Regions from separate parts of the Streptomyces sp. NPDC026206 genome, predicted to be linked through region 1. Evidence: riboswitches for the same ligand, from Rfam matches in the RefSeq annotation. Region 1 holds a riboswitch; each other region holds the start of a gene.
What was found. Region 1 has a riboswitch for thiamine pyrophosphate ahead of AB0F13_RS11680 (thiamine ABC transporter substrate-binding protein). Riboswitches for the same ligand answer to the same signal wherever they lie in the genome.
Positions count from the first base shown of each region.

Region 2: another riboswitch for thiamine pyrophosphate. It lies ahead of thiO (glycine oxidase ThiO); the one in region 1 lies ahead of AB0F13_RS11680 (thiamine ABC transporter substrate-binding protein).
Region 3: another riboswitch for thiamine pyrophosphate. It lies ahead of thiC (phosphomethylpyrimidine synthase ThiC); the one in region 1 lies ahead of AB0F13_RS11680 (thiamine ABC transporter substrate-binding protein).

Region 1 is NZ_JBEZYL010000006.1:67,904-72,170, reverse strand. Features, by position in the region: gene AB0F13_RS11690 (phosphatidate cytidylyltransferase) at 1-761, shown strand, start outside; gene rlmN (23S rRNA (adenine(2503)-C(2))-methyltransferase RlmN) at 968-2,077, shown strand; TPP riboswitch at 2,110-2,215, shown strand; gene AB0F13_RS11680 (thiamine ABC transporter substrate-binding protein) at 2,211-3,302, shown strand; gene AB0F13_RS11675 (iron ABC transporter permease) at 3,386-4,267, shown strand, end outside.
Region 2 is NZ_JBEZYL010000009.1:136,848-141,114, forward strand. Features, by position in the region: gene AB0F13_RS15805 (thiazole synthase) at 1-552, opposite strand, end outside; gene thiS (sulfur carrier protein ThiS) at 562-792, opposite strand; gene thiO (glycine oxidase ThiO) at 789-2,000, opposite strand; TPP riboswitch at 1,998-2,110, opposite strand; gene AB0F13_RS15820 (FAD-dependent oxidoreductase) at 2,310-3,536, shown strand; gene AB0F13_RS15825 (Rv2175c family DNA-binding protein) at 3,628-3,993, shown strand; gene thiE (thiamine phosphate synthase) at 4,085-4,267, shown strand, end outside.
Region 3 is NZ_JBEZYL010000003.1:297,349-301,615, reverse strand. Features, by position in the region: gene AB0F13_RS07750 (disulfide bond formation protein DsbA) at 1-442, shown strand, start outside; gene thiC (phosphomethylpyrimidine synthase ThiC) at 890-2,665, opposite strand; TPP riboswitch at 2,659-2,796, opposite strand; gene AB0F13_RS07740 (YibE/F family protein) at 2,859-4,178, shown strand; gene AB0F13_RS07735 (hypothetical protein) at 4,201-4,267, shown strand, end outside.

The DNA.
Region 1 (4,267 bases):
CCGTCATCCTCGCCTCTCTGTTCATCTACAAGCCCGTCTTCCTCGGCGTGATCGTCCTCGCCGTGGTGGTCGGGCTGTGGGAGCTGACCTCCCGGCTCGCCGAGCGCAAGGCCATCAGGGCTCCCCTGGTGCCGCTCGCCATCGGCGGCGCCGCGATGACCGTCGCGGGCTACGCCAGCGGTCCCGAGGGTGCGTGGGTGGCCATGGCCTTCACCGCGCTCGCGGTGCTGGTCTGGCGGATGACCGAGCCGCCGGACGACTACCTCAAGGACGTCACGGCGGGCATCTTCGCGGCGTTCTACGTGCCGTTCCTCGCCACGTTCGTGGCGCTGATGCTCGCTGCGGAGGACGGCGCCTGGCGGGTGCTGACGTTCCTCATCCTGACGGTCGTCAGCGACACCGGGGCCTATGCGGTGGGCTGGCGCTTCGGCAAGCACAAGCTCGCCCCGCGCATCAGCCCCGGCAAGACCCGCGAGGGGCTCCTCGGCGCCGTGATGTTCGCCATGGTGGGGGGCGCGCTGTGCATGCGGTTCCTCATCGACGACGGCGTGTGGTGGCAGGGCCTGCTGCTCGGTCTCGCGGTCGCGGTCAGCGCCACGCTGGGCGATCTCGGCGAGTCCATGATCAAGCGGGACCTGGGCATCAAGGACATGGGCGCGCTGCTGCCCGGCCACGGCGGGATCATGGACCGGCTGGATTCGCTCCTGCCGACGGCGCCGGTGGTCTGGTTGCTGATGGTCGCCTTCGTCGGCTCGGCATAGATCGAATCGGCCTGGATTCATGCCAGGTACCCTGGAAGGGCTCGTCGCTGCGCGGCGGGCCCTTTTCCGGCCCCGCGCCAGCGGGGGTTCCCGGCTGCCGCTGGGCGGTGCCCCCTCGTGAGATCTACGGGTTCCGGCATCGTCCTGCCGCCGGCTCCGCGATTGCGGAGATTATCCGCTCTCGTCGTAATGAGGAGTTTTTGCTCATGGCCCCCGCGCCTGGAGAACTGACGTTCGTCGCCCCTCGCGGGGCCAAGCTGCCCCCGCGGCACCTTGCCGACCTCACCCCTGCCGAGCGCCGCGAGGCCGTGGCCGCGATCGGCGAGAAGCCGTTCCGCGCCAAGCAGCTGTCCCAGCACTACTTCGCCCGGTACGCGCACGACCCGGCGGCATGGACGGACATCCCGGCCGCGGCCCGCGAGAAGCTCGCGGGCGAGCTGCTGCCGGACCTGATGAGCGTGGTGCGGCACATCTCGTGCGACGACGACACCACCCGTAAGACCCTGTGGCGTCTGCACGACGGCAAGCTGGTCGAGTCCGTGCTCATGCGCTACCCCGACCGGGTCACCATGTGCATCAGCTCCCAGGCGGGCTGCGGCATGAACTGCCCGTTCTGCGCCACCGGCCAGGCGGGTCTGGACCGCAATCTGTCGACGGCCGAGATCGTGCACCAGATCGTCGACGGCATGCGCGCGCTGCGCGACGGCGAGGTGCCGGGAGGATCCGCGCGCCTGTCCAACATCGTCTTCATGGGCATGGGCGAGCCGCTGGCCAACTACAAGCGCGTCGTCGGTGCCATCCGCCGGCTCACCGACCCCGAGCCGGACGGCCTGGGCCTGTCCCAGCGCGGCATCACGGTCTCCACCGTCGGCCTGGTCCCGGCGATGCACCGCTTCGCCGACGAGGGCTTCAAGTGCCGTCTGGCGGTCTCGCTGCATGCGCCCGACGACGAGCTGCGCGACACCCTGGTGCCCGTCAACACGCGCTGGAAGGTCCGCGAGGTCCTCGACGCCGCCTGGGAGTATGCGGAGAAGTCCGGCCGCCGCATCTCCATCGAGTACGCCCTGATCCGCGACATCAACGACCAGGCCTGGCGCGGCGACCTGCTCGGCCGGCTCCTCAAGGGCAAGCGCGTACACGTCAACCTCATCCCGCTCAACCCCACGCCCGGCTCGAAGTGGACGGCCTCCCGGCCGGAGGACGAGCGGGCCTTCGTCGAGGCGATCGCGGCGCACGGCGTGCCCGTGACCGTGCGCGACACGCGGGGCCAGGAGATCGACGGGGCATGCGGGCAGCTGGCCGCCACCGAGCGCTGATACTGTCCACCTGCATCAGCTCGTACAAATGAACAATCCGACAGGGGAGCGCAGCAAGCGCTGAGAGTGCGGCACGGCCCGCAGACCCTCGGACCTGATCCGGGTCATACCGGCGTAGGGAGTCAGCACCACCATGAACACCAGCCTTCGGCGTGCCCTCGGCGCGGCCGCCGTCGCCGCGCTCGGCCTGCCTGCCCTGGCCGCGTGCGGCGGCTCCGGCGACAAGGGAGCGGGGGAGTCCGGGAGCAAGACCGTCACCCTGGTCTCGCACGACTCCTTCGTGGCCTCGGAGCCCGTCCTCAAGGAATTCACGAAGCAGACCGGCTACACGGTCGAGGTCCTCAAGAGCGGCGACGCCGGACGGGCCGTGAACCAGGCCATCCTCTCCAAGAGCCACCCGCAGGGCGACGTCTTCTTCGGCGTCGACAACACCCTGCTCTCCCGCGCGCTCGACAAGGGCCTGTTCGCGCCGTACGAGGCCAAGGGCCTGGACCGCGTCCCCGAGGACTTCCGGGCCGACGCCGCCGAGCACCGCGTCACGCCCGTCGACACCGGCGAGATCTGCGTCAACTACGACCGCGCCTACTTCGCGGACCACAAGCTGGCCCCGCCGCAGTCCTTCGACGACCTGGCCAAGCCCGAGTACAAGAACCTCCTGGTCACCGAGAACTCCGCCACCTCCTCTCCCGGCCTCGCCTTCCAGCTCGCCACGATCGCCAAGTACGGCGACGACGGCTGGAAGGACTACTGGAAGAAGCTGAAGGACAACGGCGTCGAGGTCGTCGACGGCTGGGAGCAGGCCTACAACGACCGCTTCTCCGGCTCGGCCGCCGGCCGGAAGGCCAAGGGCGACAAGCCCCTCGTCGTCTCCTACGCTTCCAGCCCGCCCGCCGAGGTGGTCGGCGTCGAGCCGCAGCCCGCGGAGGGCCCGACCGGTGTGGCGACCGGCACCTGCTTCCGTCAGACCGAGTTCGCCGGTCTCCTCAAGGGCGCCAAGAACACCGAGGGCGGCAAGGCTCTGATCGACTTCCTGCTGAGCAGGACGTTCCAGGAGGACATGCCCCTGCAGATGTACGTCAGGCCCGTCAACCAGGACGCGAAGCTGCCCGAGGTCTTCACCAAGTACGGCGCGCGGATCGACAAGCCGGAGACGCTCGCCCCCGAGAAGATCGCCAAGAACCGCGACCAGTGGGTCAAGGAATGGTCCTCGCTCGTCCTGAAGTAGGCCCCCAGGCGGGCCCCGGAACAGCGGCCCGGCCGGCCGCCCGTACGAGCGGGCCCCGGCGGACGGCGACGCGGCTCGGCCTGATGGCCGTGCCGCTCGCCTTCTTCGGGGTCTTCTTCGCCTACCCCGTCGCCCTGATCGTCTCCCGGGGCCTGAAGGACGGCGGCCGGTGGCAGTTCGCCCGCATCGGCGAGGTCGTCACCGATCCCCGCATCGGCGACGTCCTGTGGTTCACCACCTGGCAGGCGGCCGCCTCGACCGCGCTCACGCTCCTGCTCGCGCTCCCCGGCGCGTACGTCTTCGCACGCTTCGATTTCCCCGGTAAGCAACTGCTGCGGGCCGTGGTCACCGTCCCCTTCGTGCTGCCGACCGTCGTCGTCGGCTCGGCCTTCCTGGCGCTGCTGGGGCGCGGCGGGCTGCTGGACGAGCTGTGGGGGGTGCGGCTGGACACCACGGTCTGGGCGATCCTGCTGGCCCACGTCTTCTTCAACTACGCCGTGGTCGTCCGCACCGTCGGCGGCCTGTGGGCGCAGCTCGACCCGCGGCAGGAGGAGGCGGCGCGCGTGCTGGGCGCAGGCCGCTTCGCCGCCTGGCGGCGGGTGACCCTGCCCGCGCTGGGCCCGGCCGTGGCAGCCGCGGCCCTGATGGTCTTCCTGTTCACCTTCACCTCCTTCGGCGTCGTCCAGATCCTCGGCGGCCCGCGCTACGCCACGCTGGAGGTGGAGATCTACCAGCAGACCGCGCAGCTGCTGGACCTGCCCACGGCCGCCGTCCTCACCCTCGTGCAGTTCGTGGCCGTGGCCGCGCTGCTGGCGGTGCACGCCTGGACCGTGCGGCGGCGGGAGTCGACGCTGAAGCTGGTGGACGCCTCGCGCACCGCCCGCCGACCGAGCGGTGCGGCCCAGTGGGCCCTGCTCGCGTCCGTGCTGGCCGTCGTCGCGCTGCTCCTGCTCGTACCGCTCGTC
Region 2 (4,267 bases), on a different contig from region 1:
GTCCAGGATCACCGGCACGCCCGCGCGCTCGGTGATCAGCTGGAAGTTGTGCGGATTGCGGATGCCCAGGCCGGAGCCGATCGGCGCGCCCAGCGGCATGATCGCGGCGCAGCCGACGTCCTCCAGCTTGCGGGCCAGGACCGGGTCGTCGTTGGTGTACGGCAGCACGGTGAAGCCGTCGTCCACCAGGATCTCGGCCGCGTCCAGCAGCTCGATCGGGTCGGGCAGCAGGGTGCGCTCGTCGGCGATCACTTCGAGCTTGACCCAGTCCGTGCCGAGCGCCTCCCTGGCCAGCCGGGCGGTGAGGACCGCCTCGCCGGCGGTGAAGCAGCCCGCCGTGTTCGGCAGCACCCGGATGCCGTGCTTCTCCAGGACGGAGAGCACCGAGCCGCGCACGGTGGCGTCCAGGCGGCGCATGGCGACCGTCGTCAGCTCGGTGCCGGAGGCGACGAGGGCGCGTTCGAGGACGTCGAGGCTGGGGGCGCCGCCCGTGCCCATGATCAGCCGGGAGGTGAAGGAAGCGTCCGCGACGGTGAGCAGATCGTCTGCCATCTGTGCTGATCAGCCCCCCTGCACCGCGGTGAGGACCTCGACGCGGTCGCCGCCGCCGAGCGTGGTGACGTGCCACTGGCCCCGCGGGACCACGGCCTCGTTGACGGCGGCGGCGACGCCGCTGTGCGCGCTGGTGAGCGTCAAGACGAGTCCGCCGAGAGTCGTCCCCGCGGGGACGACGCGGTGCTCTCCGTTGACGCTGATGCCGATGGTGTGGGTGGTGACTTCGCTGCCGGTCATGCGGGCTGCTCCTGGGATGGGGGTACCTCCCATGCCGTTGAGGCCATGGGGGAGGGGGTGAAGCGTCGGGGGGAGAACGGGCGGGCCTCTTCGGGCAGCCGTCCGGTGGTGAGCACCTCGGCCATCACGTCTCCGGTGACGGGCGCGAGCAGCACACCGTTGCGGTGGTGCCCGGTGGCCACGAGCAGCCCGGGCAGGCCGGTCGGCCCGAGCAGCGGGGCGTTGTCCGGGGAGCCGGGGCGCAGCCCGGCGAGGGTCTCCACCAGCGGCAGCTCGGTGATGCCGGGCACCAGCTCGTGGGCGTCGCGCAGCAGCTCGTAGACGCCGCCCGCCGTCACGGTGGTGTCCCAGCCGAGCTCCTCGCTCGTCGCGCCGACGACCAGCTCGCCGTTCTCGCGCGGCACCAGGTACACCGGGGTGCCGCGGACGACCGCCCGTACGGTCCGGGACAGGAAGGGCCGGTAGGCGTCCGGGACGCGCAGCCGCAGGATCTGGCCCTTGACCGGGCGGACCGGAGGCAGAACGTCCGCCGGGAGCCCCTCGACGCGGCCGCTGAGGCTGCCCGCCGCCAGCACGGTCTGCCCGGCGGCGACGCGGGTGCCGTCCGCCAGCTCGGCGCCGACGGCCCGGCCCGCGGCGAGCACGGCCCGCGCCGCCCGCGTCCGGTGGAAGACCACCCCGGCCCGCTCACAGGCCGTCAGCAGGGCCCCCGCCAGCCGCCGGGGATCGGTCTGGTGGTCGCCGTCCACACGCAGCCCGCCGCCCACGCCGGGCGCGAGCATCGGTTCCAGGCGGCGGCACTCGCGCCCCGACAGCCACTGCGAATCCAGACCGGACCGCTGCTGCAGGGCGTGCAGCTCCCGCAGGTGCGCCCGGTCGTCGGCGTCGAGGGCGACGGCGAGCGTGCCGCAGGCGCGGTAGCCGGTGTCCTGGCCGCTGACCTCCTCCAGCTCGGCCGTGAACGCCGGGTAGCGCCGCGCCGAGGCGAGGTTGAGGGCGAGCAGCGTCTGCTCGCCGTAGTGCAGCTCGGTCACGGCGGCCAGCATCCCGGCGGCCACGTGTGCCGCGCCACCGCCGGGCGCCGGGTCGGCGACGGCGGTGCGCAGGCCCCGCTGGGCGGCGCGCCAGGCCGTGACCAGGCCGATGACGCCACCGCCGATGACGAGGACGTCGCAGGAATGATGCGCGGCAGTGCGATGCGCGTGCATGGGCGTCCAGCCCCTCCCTTCGCCGGCATGACCCGGATCAGGTTCGTACGGTCGGAGGCCGTCCAGCCTCCCTCTCAGCCCGGTGCGTCCGGGCTCCCGCGAGTGCGTGCAGCGGCCACCCTAGTACGCGCCGAGGACCGGCCGTAAGGGTGGCCGCGCCGCGCCTGCGGCAGGACGGGCGGCGCGGTCGCGGGCGCGGACCCGGCCGGGACGTCCGGGCGGCGGACGGCCGGACACGGTGACGCTGTGTCAGAGATCTCGGCACGCGGTGCTCGGGCGGACGCGGACCGCCGCCCTAGAGTTGACCGGGTGAGCGAGCAGACGAACACCTTCAGTGACCGGCGCGTCGTCGTCATCGTCGGCGCGGGCGTGGCCGGGGTGCAGACCGCGGTCGCCCTGCGGGAGCAGGGCTGGGACGGCGCGATCACCCTGCTGGGCGCCGAGCCCCACCAGCCCTACGACCGGCCGCCCCTGTCCAAGGCCGTCCTGCTCGGCCGGGCGGAGGGCTCCGCCTTCGAGGTCGACTTCGACTCGCTCGGCATCGACCTGCGGCTCGGCCTGGAGGCCACCGGGCTGCGGGCCGCCGACCACGTGCTGGAGACCCGGAGCGGCCCCGTGCCCTACGACGTCCTGGTCATCGCCACCGGCGCCGAACCCATTGCCCTGCCCGGCAGCGAGGACGTGCCGGGCGTCCATGTGCTGCGCACCGTGGACGACGCCGAACGACTGCGCCCGGTCCTGACCCGGCAGCGCGACGTCGTCGCCGTCGGGGCCGGCTGGATCGGCGCGGAGTTCGCGACGGCCGCGCGCGAGGCCGGCTGCCGGGTGACCGTCGTCGAGGCCGCGGACCGGCCGCTGGCGGGCGCCATGCCCGACGAGGTCGCCGCCCACATGGCCGACTGGTACGCCGAGAGCGGAGCGCGGCTGCTCACCGGCGCGCGCGTGGCCGCGGTGGAGGAGGGCGCGGTCGTCCTGGCCGACGGCACGCGCCTGCCCGCGGACGCGGTGGTCGTCGGCATCGGGGCGCGGCCCGCGACGGGCTGGCTGGCCGGCTCGGGCATCGAGCTCGCGGCGGACGGGTCCGTCGCCGCCGACGACCGGCTGCGCACCTGCCTGCCGGACGTCTACGCGGTCGGCGACTGCGCCTCCTTCCCCTCGGCCCGCTACGGGGAGCGGCTGCTGGTGCACCACTGGGACAACGCCCTGCAGGGGCCGCGGACCGTCGCCGAGAACATCGTCCACGGTGCGGGCGGCCCGGTGTACGACCCGGTGCCCTACTTCTGGTCCGAGCAGTTCGGGCGCTTCGTGCAGTACGCGGGCCACCACGCGGCCGCCGACGAGCTCCTGTGGCGCGGCGACCCCTCCACGGCGGCCTGGGCGGTGTGCTGGCTGCGCGCGGGCGTCCTGGTGGCCCTGCTGGCGGTGGGGCGCCCGCGCGACCTGGCCCAGGGGCGCAAGCTCATCGAGAAGGGCGCCGCCCTGGACCGCGCCACGGCTGCCGACGCCTCCGTTCCGTTGAAGTCCGCCGTGCTCTGAGCGCCCGGTGGAGTGACGTCCGCGGGGGTTCCGGGCCCGGCTCGGGTCAACCCGGCTACCGGCTGTCAGTCGCGGATGGCAGGCTTGTCCCGTGACCGAGATTGACGCAAAGATCGATGCTCTCGTCCCCGCCTGGCTCAACCTCCCCGATATCGCAGAGAATCTCGGTATCGAGGTGACGCGCGTCCGGCAGCTGATCAAGGAAGGCCAGCTGATCGCGGTGCGCCGTGGCGAGAACCGAGTGCTCATGGTGCCCGCCGACTTCATCGGCGACGGCAAGGTCGTCAAGGGCCTGGCCGGGACCTTGACGCTGCTGCGGGACGACGGCTTCAGCGACGAGGAAATGCTGGAGTGGCTCTTCACCCCCGACCCCACCCTCCCCGGCACCCCCGCGCAGGCGCTGCGCGAGAATCGCGGCACGGAGGTGAAGCGCCGCGCCCAGGCGCTCGCCGTCTGACCGAGATCCACTGAAACCGTCCGGCGTACGGGCCGGGGGCGCCGAAGGGGCGCCCCCGGCCCGTACGCCGCCGACCCGGGGGAGAGACCCGATGCCTGCCACCGCGCGCGAGCACCTCGCCGACGCCCGGCTGTACCTGTGCACCGACGCGCGCAGGCGCCAGGGCGACCTGCCGCAGTTCCTGGACGCGGTCCTCGCCTCCGGCGTCGACATCATCCAGCTGCGCGACAAGGGCATGGAGGCGGGGGAGGAGCTGGAGCACCTCGCTGTCTTC
Region 3 (4,267 bases), on a different contig from region 1:
CCGGCGGTTGCTCGACGTGGGCTGGGGACCGGTGCGGGTGTGCGTGGCTGCGGCGCGGGAGCACGGTGAGCACGTGCTGCGTGAGTTGTACACCGCCCTCGGCACACGCATCCACGTCGCCGACCGCGAAGCATCCGACGCCGTTATCCGGGAAGCACTGGCCGAGGCCGGCCTTCCGGAGGCACTGGCTGACGCGGCACACACTGCGGAGTACGACGAGGACCTGCGCAAGAGCCACCACGAGGGCATGGACCCGGTCGGCGAAGAGGTCGGCACCCCTACCCTGCACATCGACGGTGTCGCGTTCTTCGGCCCCGTCCTGACCGCGATCCCTCGTGGAGAGGAAGCCGCCCGACTCTTCGACGGTGCACGGCTGCTGGCCGGCTACCCGAAGTTCTTCGAGCTCAAGCGCACCCGCACAGCTGGCCTCGACTTCAGCTGAGTCGACGGCGAAGGCGAAGGGCGACGACGACGGCCGTGGACCAACCGGCCGGATCGCGGATCGGTCCAACTCCCGATCGGCGCGTGCCCATCTGGATGTGATCACGACTAGCTGATCACCGTGCTGCTGCACTGCGTCACCAGCACAACTGAAGACGATCGAGATCCGCAGTGTTGGGAATCCCTGATGTGACTCTGACCGCGATTTCGTGGCGGTCACCGGGTGAACCTGTCACGTTGGGATCGAGCGTCCCAACTGCCGCCGTTCCGCAACCGGCTCATTCACGGAACCGCGGGCAGAGCCAATTTCGAAGATCTCTGTCAGCAGGCGTGACCTACCGGTCTCAAGCCGCGAATGAGCTGCGCGGATACTGCCCCTGACAGGAACGCGGAGCCCTGGCCGCCGAGCACGACCAGGGCCTCAGCGCGGGGATGGGACCCTGGCAGGTCAATCAGCCAGGGGCAGGTAGACACGGTTGCCCGCCTCAGCGAACTCCTTGGACTTCTCCAGCATCCCCGCTTCGATCTCTGCGTCACTGGCCGGACCCGCCAGGTCGGGGGCGAACTGCTCTGTGATGCTTCTGCTGATTTTCATCGAACAGAACTTCGGACCGCACATCGAGCAGAAGTGCGCCGTCTTCGCCGGCTCGGCCGGCAGCGTCTCGTCGTGGAAGGCACGGGCCGTGTCCGGGTCGAGAGCCAGATTGAACTGGTCCTCCCAGCGGAATTCGAAACGCGCGTCGGAGAGGGCGTCGTCCCACTCCTGCGCGCCCGGGTGCCCCTTGGCCAGATCCGCCGCATGCGCGGCGATCTTGTAGGTGATGACGCCGGTCTTCACGTCGTCGCGGTCCGGCAGGCCCAGGTGCTCCTTCGGCGTGACGTAGCAGAGCATCGCGGTGCCCCACCAGGCGATCATCGCCGCGCCGATCCCCGAGGTGATGTGGTCGTACGCCGGTGCGACGTCCGTCGTCAGGGGGCCGAGCGTGTAGAACGGCGCCTCCTCGCAGATCTCCTGCTGGAGGTCGATGTTCTCCTTGATCTTGTGCATCGGGACGTGGCCCGGGCCCTCGATCATCGTCTGCACGTTGTGCCGCTTGGCGATCGTGTTGAGTTCGCCGAGCGTCTTCAGCTCGGCGAACTGGGCCTCGTCGTTGGCGTCCGCGATCGAACCGGGGCGCAGCCCGTCGCCGAGGGAGTACGTGACGTCGTACGCGGCGAGGATCTCGCAGAGCTCCTCGAAGTTCTCGTAGAGGAACGACTCCTTGTGGTGCGCCAGGCACCACGCCGCCATGATCGAGCCGCCGCGCGAGACGATGCCCGTCTTGCGGCGCGCGGTCAGCGGCACGTAGCGCAGCAGCACGCCCGCGTGGACGGTCATGTAGTCGACGCCCTGCTCGGCCTGCTCGATGACCGTGTCCTTGTAGATCTCCCAGGACAGTTCCTCGGCCTTGCCGTCGACCTTCTCCAGCGCCTGGTAGAGCGGGACGGTGCCGATGGGCACGGGGGAGTTGCGCAGCACCCACTCGCGGGTGGTGTGGATGTTGCGGCCGGTGGAGAGGTCCATGACCGTGTCGGCGCCCCAGCGGGTCGCCCAGGTCATCTTCTCCACCTCCTCCTCGATGGAGGAGGTCACGGCGGAGTTGCCGATGTTGGCGTTGACCTTCACCAGGAACTTCTTGCCGATGATCATCGGCTCGATCTCCGGGTGGTTCACGTTCGCCGGAAGCACCGCGCGCCCGGCCGCGATCTCCTCGCGGACGGTCTCGGGAGAAACGTTCTCCCGGAGGGCCACGTACTCCATCTCCTCGGTGATCTCGCCACGGCGCGCGTACGCGAGCTGGGTCACCGCGGCGCCGCCGCGGCCCCGGCGGGGCTGGCGCGGGCGGCCGGGGAAGACGGCGTCGAGGTTCTTCAGGCCACCGCGCGGCGACGTGTGCTTGATGCCGTCGTCCTCCGGGCGCATGGGCCGCCCGGCGTACTCCTCGGTGTCGCCCCGGCCGATGATCCAGTTCTCCCGGAGCGGGAGGAGGCCGCGCCGGACGTCCGTCTCGACGGCCGGGTCGGTGTACGGGCCGGAGGTGTCGTACAGCTGTACGTCCTGCCCGTTGGTGAGGTGTACTCGCCGCACCGGAACCCTGAGGTCCGGCCGCGAGCCGGTCACGTAGTCCTTGTGCCAGCCGATGTCCCGGCCGGTTTCGGACGTGCGTGCATCCTGCGAGGTCATGAGACCAGTCTCCCTACGCCGGCATTACCCGGTAACAGGTTCGGCGGTCGACGCAGCGGCGTCCGTACGTGCTTCCGTACGGAGGTCAGCGCCCTCTCAGCCCGGTGCTCCGAGCTCCCGCGATTGCAAAAGGTGGCACCACGCTAGCGCCTTCCGCTGCGGGCCTGCCAGGGGGGCTTGCGATGATCGGGGGGTGACCCCCACTGACCGCACTCCCCCCGCCCCCCACTCCCACGGCCATGGCCACGGGCACTCCCACAGCCATTCCCACGGCCCTGCGAAGCCCGTTTCGGCACATCTGCGCAAGGTGATCGCGGCCGTGCTCATCCCCTTCGCCGTCGCGGTGGTGACCGGCCTGATAGTCCTCTGGCCGGGTGGCGCGCCACCGCACCAGCCCACCGGGCTGGGCCTCGACCAGAAGACGGAGTCGGGTCGGGTGGTGAAGATCGAGGAGTTCGACTGCCCCAAGCCGGGCGGCCGGCCACCCCAGCAACAGCAGGCACCGCCCGGGGCGCCGCCCCCGGCGGAGGGACCGTGCGAAAAGGCCACGATCGAGGTCGCCTCGGGCCCGGACAAGGGGAAAACCTTCACGGAGGTCGTGCAGCCGAACGCTTCCCGTCGCTACGACGTCGGGCAGAAGGTGATCCTGGCGTACGCGCCGAAGGCCCCGGAGAATCTGCGCTATTCGGTCACGGACGTGGACCGGACCATGCCGATGATGCTGCTCGCGGGCATCTTCGCGGTCGCGGTCGTGGTGGTGGGACGGCTCCGCGGGATCTTCGCGCTGGTGGCCCTGGTGATCAGCTTCGGGATACTGACGCTGTTCATCCTGCCGGCGATCCTCCAGGGCTCCAATCCCCTGCTGGTCGCCGTGGTCGGCGGCAGCGCGATCATGTTGATCGCGCTCTACATGTGCCACGGGGTCACGGCCCGGACGTCGGTGGCGGTTCTGGGCACCCTGATGTCCCTGCTGGTCATCGGCCTGCTCGGGTCGCTGTTCATCGAGTGGGCGCACCTGACGGGCAATACGGACGACCAGACCGGCCTGGTGCACGGCCTGTACCCGCAGATCGAGATCCGCGGCCTGCTGCTGGCCGGAATCATCATCGGCTCGCTGGGTGTGCTCGACGACGTGACGGTGACGCAGACCTCGGCGGTGTGGGAGCTGAAGGAAGCCGACCCGGCCGCGAATTGGCGCAAACTGTACGGCTCGGCCATGCGGATCGGGCGGGACCACATCGCTTCGGTGGTCAATACGCTGGTTCTGGCCTACGCCGGAGCGTCGCTCCCATTGCTGTTGCTGTTCTCCATCGCGGACAGTGGGGTGGGGACGGTGGCGACGAGCGAGATCGTCGCCGAGGAGATCGTTCGCACGCTGGTGGGCAGCATCGGGCTGGTGGCCTCGGTTCCGGTGACGACCTTGCTGGCAGCGCTCGTTGTCAGTGCCGACCGGCACAATGCGAGCACGGGGAGAGCCAGGGCGCGTGGCGGCAGGCGCCGCCGCGCGAAGTGAGGAAACCGGGGGGGGGCCGGGCGTGATCGGTGAGCTGGGGAGAGTGACGGGGACGGTCGGCCCGGGCCTGGTCGGCGAGGTGATGGTGC